Regions from separate parts of the Bacillus lumedeiriae genome, predicted to be linked through region 2. Evidence: riboswitches for the same ligand, from Rfam matches in the RefSeq annotation. Region 2 holds a riboswitch; the other holds the start of a gene.
The links. Region 2 has a riboswitch for S-adenosylmethionine ahead of QYG89_RS09830 (2-hydroxyacid dehydrogenase). Riboswitches for the same ligand answer to the same signal wherever they lie in the genome.
Positions count from the first base shown of each region.

Region 1: it holds a riboswitch for S-adenosylmethionine, as region 2 does, so the genes downstream of both, QYG89_RS08460 (sodium:solute symporter family protein) here and QYG89_RS09830 (2-hydroxyacid dehydrogenase) in region 2, are expected to answer to the same signal.

Region 1 covers NZ_JAUIYO010000004.1:177,309-182,095, forward strand. The annotation lists gene QYG89_RS08450 (phosphoribosylaminoimidazolesuccinocarboxamide synthase) at 1-457, opposite strand, end outside; gene QYG89_RS08455 (SIR2 family protein) at 554-2,311, opposite strand; SAM riboswitch class I at 2,732-2,831, shown strand; gene QYG89_RS08460 (sodium:solute symporter family protein) at 2,939-4,564, shown strand; gene QYG89_RS08465 (LysM peptidoglycan-binding domain-containing protein) at 4,640-4,787, opposite strand, start outside.
Region 2 covers NZ_JAUIYO010000006.1:48,268-53,054, reverse strand. The annotation lists gene QYG89_RS09840 (glycerol-3-phosphate dehydrogenase/oxidase) at 1-51, opposite strand, end outside; gene QYG89_RS09835 (molybdopterin-containing oxidoreductase family protein) at 455-2,512, opposite strand; SAM riboswitch class I at 2,664-2,754, shown strand; gene QYG89_RS09830 (2-hydroxyacid dehydrogenase) at 2,904-3,905, shown strand; gene QYG89_RS09825 (FGGY-family carbohydrate kinase) at 3,921-4,787, shown strand, end outside.

The DNA.
Region 1 (4,787 bases), on a different contig from region 2:
CGTGAGAAAGGATGCCCAGCATATCAAGTGCATCTTCTGAAATCGGCGGGTCCTGCCGCTCATCATCCTTCAATGTTACTTCCACAAATGCATCAAGCGGCTGTCCTTCTTCAGCATACATACCGTAACGGCGCAGGAAACTGCCAACTGCCCGATAGCGGCAAATCACTTCAAGGCCCTTGCCAAAGACAGTTGCTGGTTGAACCGTCATCGTTGCTTCTTCAACATTCGCATCAATGTAATGCGTAGGGATGCCTTTTTCTTTTAAAATCTCAAAAAAGTATTTTGTTAATCTAAGTCCAGCTTGTCCCGCACCTTCCATCGTCAAGCCGACCGTATTAGCTCCAGGATCAAATACACCGTTCTCTCCTGTTACGTCATCTTTAAACTTTAATAAATAGTTCCCGTCCTCAAGCTCGTATACATCTTTTGTCTTACCCGTGTAAACATGTTTCACAAAGGTCAACCCCTTTTTCAGTTTCTAAAACCTCTTTTATTATGCACGATTTTGAAAAAAAAATTAATAGGAGAAAAATATTTTCCTCCCATTTTCTCATTCATCAAATTTTGTGTAGGCATGCAGCAATCCTTGTCCGTGAAATCCGTCTTTCTTATTCAAATCCTCCGCTAACTTTTCGAGAGAAGCAGTGAACTTCTCCTTCGATCCATCGCAAATGACGAGTACGGGCCAATGTTCTGTCTCTGCCCCCTCATTTAAAAAGCGAATCAGGTGCTCCCTATTCGTTTTATAGCCGAACTTTCCGCTCGTATTTCCTTTTTCGTTCATATAGCGGTACTTAATTGCCCTTAACAGCCCAAACAAATCAAAATGATTGGCAAATTCCTGTTCATCAAATGCGAGCTTTGTTTCAATGAACACACTTTTCAAATAAGGATAAGTAAAATACGTTTCCGCCGGTGCAAGCCGCATCTTCCCTTCTGAGACTTGTTCAAACAATGGATCCAGCTCCATATGAGGGGAAGTGTAGGCTAAAAAAGAAAGTTGATGACGATGGGGGTCTTGCACATTGGGCAATGTAAACAGCTTATTCAGTAATTGATAGTTTTTCTTCATAACCGCACTAATGCCAATACTGTAAAAAACGGCGTGAAGCGGGATTCCCTGTGTCGCTAATAGAAGCGGGTCGCCATTGTGATGTCTTGATCCGGTCAGCCGCTCTGCTGTCTGAATTAACAGCTCCCCCTGCTCCGGTGTTTTCATATAATAAGCCATGACAGCAACGAGCATAGCGAGTGTTCTGCTTTTTTCAGCAGCCGTTTGACTGCGAATAGACGCAGATTCAATGGCTGCTTCTTTTGTATAGGGCTGTTCAAACAAAAAGGAAACAACCTCTTTCGTATGTTCCGTCAACATTTCTCTCAATTCAATTTCCCTTTTATCTTGAATATATCGTTTCAGCCGTTTCATTTTCACTTGAATATTCTCTGGACTCACTTTTTTTACTTTGGCAATATTTATTACATTTTCATACAGTTCCGTAAAAAAGTGATCGGCCCCTTTTGGGTCAATCAACTTGCTTGCATCCCGAAAACTGATCAGCTCATCGGCATGTGGTGTTAACTTTTCCGAAAAAGCATGCCAGTACCATGAATAACGACGGCCTTTCACCGATTTAATCAGTTCCCGGAGCGCAATATCCCAATCGGCTGACCATCCCGACACGATTACGCCGTATTCATCAAATACCCGCCGCAGAAGCTGGGCAAATGGCACCGTATAGTTATTCAGCTCATCTGTCACATTTTTAAAGCGGGTATCCCGATAGTCGCCATTTACTTTCAATACTGTACAATCTGCGTGTGCCAGCGGCTTCATGCCTTCAATATCAGACTCATGGTACAGCGTCTGGTACTGCACGCTGTGTTCATCAAGCGAATGTTCCAGCAAACGGTCAAAGTTTGTCGTAACAATCACTTTGATATAGCCGCGCTGAACGAGCTTCGCAATGGCACGATGAGCATCAGTTGGAGTTTTCTGCCTTTGTTCCACTTCTTCAAGCGTCGGTTCAAAAAACTCTTTCAACAATCCATTCCGTTCAGACGATGTTTTTGCCAATAGTTCAATGACTTCATTGTATAAAGGAACTTTTCCATACTTTTTTTCATACCAGTCCATCGGATCCTGTTCGTCTGCACCATTTACGTGCATAATCCTCCGACAAAGCTCACGAACAATCCCGCGGCCGGTCGGTATGCCCGCTGCATAAGAAATACCTGAGCCTAAGAGCAGGGCATATACTCCTTTATTCGCTTCCACCGAGAAAGCTAAAGACAACAATTGCTCATCCATTTCATGCCCCCCTTTTTTAAACCAGCTTACCGAATATATGATACCGCTATTCATTTTTCCCTTGTGTACTTATGTTCAATACATTCATCATCTCAGGGTTCAAAAAATACATATTAGATACTTGTATCCTGCTTATCTAATATACTTATGGAATATGCCCTGCTGTTATACTTGTAAAGGATTTTCACAATGAAATTACATAAAACCTTTATCTTGTACGGATGTTATGGCGTTTTCCACTTGTCTTAGGCGGAGAATTGCTTCTGTTCCCTACTATATTAACAGATTTAATGATCTTCCCAATTCCCAGTATGTAAAAAACAACCATATGCCTTTTGATCTAAAAACCCCAAAATCAATTAAACCTATTTGACTTATATGTTTTATTGATTTATTATACAAATTAATTAAATAGTGAAAATCTTATCAAGAGAGATCGAGGGACTGGCCCTATGACATCTCAGCAACCTGTTCCATACAAGGTGCTACATCCAGCAGATTACACTCTGAAAGATAAGAAGACGGAACGAACCATTAACCCTCTTCTTACTAACGAAGGGGGCATTTGTATTGCTGCTTTAAAGAATAATGAAAAAAATCAATATTTTACAGAAAGGGTGAATAAATTTGACGAGTGTTGGTTTTTGGTTTGTTGGTTTAGCGCTGGCTTATACATTATTGTTAATTGGAATTGGGCGATATACGGTACGGAAAGCGAATAGCGGAAACGGTTATTTTGTGGGGGGCCGCAATTTCAATGCGTTTTTCGTTGCTGTATGTATTACCGGCTTATTTTCTGGTTCTTCTTTTATCGCTATTATTGAACTGTCTTACTTAAGGGGCGTGTCTGCTGTCTGGTATGGTGTAGCGGAAACAGTACAGGTTTTGTTAATTGCCTTTTTATTTATCGGACCGTTCCGAAAAAAATTAGTCGTCACCATTTCCGGGCTGATTGGTGATCGTTTTGGAAACAAGGCGAGGGCACTCGGAGGAGCCATTACCGCTTTTGCTTTCCCAATGTGGTCTGTGGCCACAGCCTTAGCGTTCGCATCTGCTCTACATGTATTTACGGGAGTTTCCCTACTGACTGCCGTCATTATTACTGCTATTCTGCTCTTTGCCTATTTACAGTTTGGCGGAATGTGGGCCATAGGCTATACGCAAATGTTTAATACCATTATGTTTTACGTCATGCTGACAGTCGGGTTTGTGGCCTTTTTCATTAATCCCGGATTGGATGGCTTAAAGCAGTTCGCTGAAGCGAAACCTGAAATGTTCTCTTATTCAAGCGTCGGGATCCAAACGATTGTTGCCTGGTTCGGCACATTTCTCGTTAACATTGTACTGGCACAAGCTGCCTTTCAAATGGCTTTATCTTGTAAAACCGTTGAAGAAGGGAAAAAGGGGCTTTTATGGGGAGCCATTCTCGGCGTTCCGTTAATTATCGGAGCCGTCATTTTTGGCCTTGCCGCTGCTATCGTTGTACCAGATGGAAGTGTCGGTCTGATCGCCATTCCTCATTATTTGCTTGAAGTCTTGCCTGCTCCGCTCGTCGCACTGTTTTTCCTCGGTTTTTGGGCTTGTGCTCTAAGCTGGGGAGCACCGTGCCAATTCTCAGGAGCTACTAGTCTCGGAAAAGATGTAGGAGAAGCCCTGTTCCCAGGACGTGATGAACATACGTACATCCGCTATACGAAATGGGCATTAGCTATTTTAACAGTTGAAATGATTATCCTTGCTACGCTCCGGGCAGAGCAGTCAGCCTGGTGGAATGTACTCGCCTGGGTGACGAGAAACTCAGCCACATTTGCTCCGGCTGTAGCCGCTCTTTTTTGGCCGTTAGCTACGCCACGAGCAGTTATCTCATCTATGGTCGTCGGCACAACAACTGGGCTGCTCTGGTATCATCTAGGCAGCTGGGAAACCACTCAATTCTTCCTGCAAACCCATCCTGTGTGGCCAGGAATGATTGCTAATATGTTCACTTTAGTCATTGTGACACTCATAGAACAAGCAGCTGAATTGAAAGTGTATGCCTCCCGTGCGCAAGCCCGAACAGGCATGTATTTATTCATCACCGCCGCGGTAACAGCCGGCTTAACAGCTTTGAACTTTTCTTCGCTCTACGCAAAAGGGCTAGTCGGTCTTGCCTTATTTATCGTGACACTCTCTCTGTTTTTCTGCACGATGCTGTTTTTGAAAAAAGGCAAATTAAGCACACGGGAGCTGCCGTTAAAAGCTTCTTCTCATTAATGCTATCTAAAAAAACAGCCGTCCCTGTTTAGCCGAAAAGCTAAACAGGGACGGCTGTGTTAATGGAACCGTATCTTAAAGAGCTTCAACACGAATAAGTGCTGGGCGTTTTGAACTCGTTCCCTTTACATAGGTTAACGTCACCGACTTGTTTTGCCACTTCTGATAGTGTTGAGATGTACCATAGGAAACTTCCATGGCGATGGCTTTTCCTTGTATTATG
Region 2 (4,787 bases):
CAACGCTGCCAGAATCTCGTCTCTTTTTAAACTAGAACATTGTTTACTCATTATGTGTACCTCCATTGGTGGAAACATAGACACTCATATCAATTACCCACGCTGTTGACAAAATGAGGGTATCTAAAATAGTTTTTGTCTGTAACCTGAATAACTGTTTTGTTTTTATCAGTTATACCATAAGTATAGGCGTGGATGTTGTAATTCCGACATAAAAAATGAACGTGACAAAGAGGATGTTCCAAAAGCCTTTCTCTTTGGACATCCTCCATCGTTTTAAATCAATGGCTTTGTGAAACGCCCCTGTTGTTTTTCACGGGCGGGCGGGAAACCTCCTCGCCGCTGTCGCTCCAACTAACGAAGCAGCATCAACATAGCCAAATGAATAGAAGTGTATACTATTCTTTGAACTATATGTTTGAATACCTAAGAAATATACGCTTTATTTAAGTGTTTAAACCCTCTCTTGATTAAGAGGTTCTACATTGACACGTCCAGAAAAAAATGTTGCGCCGCCGCCCATATCGGCTATCCGGTCTGGTGTTAAGGCGTTAACGAGGTGTTTTTTTCCGGAAAGGTCTGACCAGAGCCCTTGACTGACAACCACGCCAGGAAGGACTTGATCACCCGTAGAAACGATTAATTCACATTCTCCACGATCGTTCCAGATACGGACAACTGTGCCGTCTTCGATGCCTAAACGGTCTGCATCTTGCTGATTCATAAATAGCTTAGGCGCCTTTTCCAATTTTACGTGTTTCTCATTATTAGAAAACGTAGAATTTAAAAAGTTATGATTCGGTGCAGGTACAAATAGGAAAGGAAAATCCTCCTCCCGCTCTTGTACTAATGGAATGTGTGTAGGAAGAGCAGGGTGCCCATCTAATTCCAGCTTTTTAGAATATAATTCAATTTTGCCGCTAGGCGTTTGTAAATGCTTCAAACGATCCTCTGTATGACGTGCTTTGACAAAACGTTTCTCTTTCAGTTCATCGTAGGTAACGTCAGGAAAATAAGGAGTGGAGACGCCACTGATCGCTTGTTGCACTAAATCTTCATCTGTATCTTTAAACGCTTGTTCATCAAATCCCATGGCCTGGGCCAGTAACCTAAATACGTCCATGTTTGATTTGCTTTCTCCATAAGGAGGAATGACCGGTTCATGCAAATGAAGGTAGACATGCCATGCACCTGTATAAAAGTCTGTATTTTCAAAAGCAGACGTGGCAGGCAAGACAATATCCGCAAACATGGCCGTTTCCGTCAAAAATAAGTCGTGGACGATAGTGAATAGATCTTCACGTGCTAGGCCTTCCCGTACTTTATTGGCGTTCGGTGCCACAATGGCAGGATTGCTGTTGTAGACAAACATGGAGCGAATCGGCTTTTCTGTTTCCAGCAAGACTTCTCCTAATAGGTTCATGTTCATCGTTCGCGTTGGATACTTCTGTAGATCTGGACGCTGCAGTGCTTGTTTATTGTAGGCTAAATAACCAGAATTGGATTTGACTGCGCCGCCGCCTTTTAACAGCCATTGGCCTGTTAAAGCGGGCAAACAGGAAATCGTTCGGACAATCATGCCTCCGTTATCATGATGCTGCAAGCCATTGCCAATTCGAATCATGGAAGGGGAGGTCGTCCCATACATGCGGGTCAATTTATAAATATCTTCAACAGATACTCCTGTAATGCCGGCAACCGTGTGCGGATCATAGGCCTCTACATGTTTTTCAAGTTCTTCGTACCCGACTGTATATTCTTCTAAAAATGACCGATTGACTAGATTTTCCTTATAAAGAATGTGCATCATGCCTAAGGCGAGTGCGCCGTCAGTTCCAGGAAGAATTGGAATAAACCAATCAGCCATTCGTCCAGTTTGGTTTTTATGGACATCAATGACAACAATCTTTGCTCCATCTTTTTTTGCCTTTTGTGCGATCATCATTTGGTGCATATTCGTACTGACCGCGTTAATGCCCCAAATGATAAATAACTTTGTTTCTGTCATCTCTTCAGGATCAGAGCCGTGGCTGCCGCCCATTGTATAACCAAACCCGGTAGAGCCAGCGATTGAACAGATCGTCCGGTCGAGCTGACTTGCTCCGAGGCGGTAAAAGAAACGCCGATCCATTCCTTCTGCATTCAGTTTCCCCATATTTCCATAAAAGCTGTAGGGAAGAATGGACTCAGCACCTTCTTCTGAAATCAGCTTTTTCCAATGATCAGCAATCGTTTCAATCGCTTCCTGCCAACTAATAGGAGTAAATGTTCCTTCTCCTTTTTTTCCAACACGTTTTAAAGGAGTGCTCAATCTTTTATGATCATAAATGCGTTCACTCATATTTCGAACTTTGTTGCAAATGCTCCCTTTTGTCACGGGATGATCAGGATCACCTTCAACTTTGACGATTTTTCCATCCTTTTTGTGTACAAGAAGTCCACATTGATCGGGACAGTCGAGAGAACAAACTGAAGGAACGACACCATTTTCTATATCAATATACGATTGCATATCTGTTATCCCTCCGTGAAAAAAATAACTTTATAGATTATAACATAGTGAATTAATGTTTAGAAGGTTCGGAAAAATGAGTTGACTTCTATTTGATTCTCCTATAGAATCGAGTACAACAAAACATTGAATCCAATTAAATACGTTTTATTTTCTATCCAGAGAGGTGGAGGGACTGGCCCAGCGAAACCTCGGCAACATTATTGTGCCAATTCCAGCAAGCAGTGCTTGAAAGATAGAAAGAGCGAATCTTTTATTTGTCGTAAGAACAAAATGAAGTAACGATCTCTTTCCGTCTCTTCGGAAAGAGATTTTTTTTGCTTTATTTTATCAGTTATTAGAGCTGAATAGTGGGATTTAAATTTAAGACAAACGAAGGGAGGGGCTGCAAATGAATGTCTTAGTCACGGCACCTTATAACGAGGCAGGTCTTTTACAATTAAAAGATTTATTTGGAGAATATACTTATCTCCCTTGGAAAGAAAACGGCAGAGCGTATAACGAAGCAGAGTTAATCTCGCTCTTAAAAGAATCAAATGCTGAAGGTTTAATTGTTGAGTTAGATAAAGTGACAGAAAACGTATTGGCTGAAGTACCGAAATTGAAATTTATTGGTGTATGCCGCGGCATGCCTTCCAATGTTGATATAAAAGCTGCAACTAAAAAAGGAATTCCGGTATTTTTCACCCCTGCACGCAACGCTCAAGCAGTTGCTGAATTGTTCATTGGAAACCTCATTACATTCTTTAGACATACTATTCCTTCTTCTGAATGGTTGAAGCAGGAAAAATGGAATGAGGACTACTTGCAGGCTTATGTAAAATTCAAAGGGAATGAGATTGCAGGAAAAACAATTGGAATGGTTGGGTTTGGGGCTGTGGGACAACGAATTGCGGCTGTTCTTGAAGGGTTTCAATGCACGATACAATACTATGATCCTTATGCGGAGAGTCAAAATCCTAATTATACTCGTGTATCTTTAGAAGATGTTTTTTCGACAAGTGATGTAGTTTCTATTCACTTACCCCGAACAGAGGAAACCATTGGAATGATTAATGAACATTATTTAGGACTTATGAAAGAAGATGCCGTTTTAGTAAATACGTCAAGAGCTGTAGTCGTTGAAAGAAAAGCCCTTGTTTATGTTTTAAAAGAACGGAAGATTAGGGGAGCCATTTTGGATGTATTTTATCATGAGCCTCCTGATCAAAGTGACTATGAAATTATCCAATTACCAAATGTGTTAGCCACTCCTCATCTTGCGGGTGCAAGTTATGAGGTTGAGGATCATCACGTATCCATTATGAATCAAGCGGTAACGAAGTGGCATACACAACATACCTTTCAAATTCCAACCTTATATAATAGGAAAGGCTTGGATGAAATGTCATAAGAAAGGAGTGGAAAAGTGACGATCAAACAAGGTTATTTAGTATTTGATATTGGTACTGGAAATGCGAGGGTAGCAATCGTTGCGACTACAGGTGAAGTTGTCCATGTTGAGCGAGAAGATATTCATTATGAAACAGAGCCTCTTTATCCTGATAGTCGCTACTTTTCACCTGATTTACTTTGGAAACAGCTAGTTGGATTAGCAAAAAAAGCGATAGCGAGTGTCCCGCATGTGACAATTAAGGCGATAACATCAACGAGTCAAAGGCAGGGAATTGTCCTTCAAGATCAGGATGGATATTCATTTATTGGTTTACCGAATATTGATAATCGAGGCCGCGAGTGGGAAAAAGAGCTGTTAGATCCCGATTATATCTATAAAACAACGGGACGATTGCCATCTGCATTGTTTTCAGCTTTAAAGCTAATAGCTCTCAAAAAGAGGCAGCCGCTGTTATGGGATCAGATCACATCGTTTACTAGTATTAGTGATTGGGTGACGTATAAATTAAGTGGTGTACTCATTTATGAGCCATCACAGGCGACAGAAACGTTACTATATGATGTTCGAAAAAAAGAATGGTCTGAGGCGATGTGTGCTCGAATTGGGCTTTCTCCGAGCTTATTACCCGAACTAAGATGGTCTGGCTCCATTCTTGGTGAAATTCTACCGACTGTGGCAAAGGAGCTGGAAGTAAAAGAAGACGTTTTGATTGTTGTAGGTGGAGGGGATACACAGCTAGCAATCGAAAGTACGTTTGCTCAAAATCACGATATCGTTATCGTATCCGGCACAACTACCCCTATTTGCAAAATTACAGATGAATACAGTGTGGATAATGAAAGAAGGGCATGGACCAATTCCCATACGGATAAAAAACGA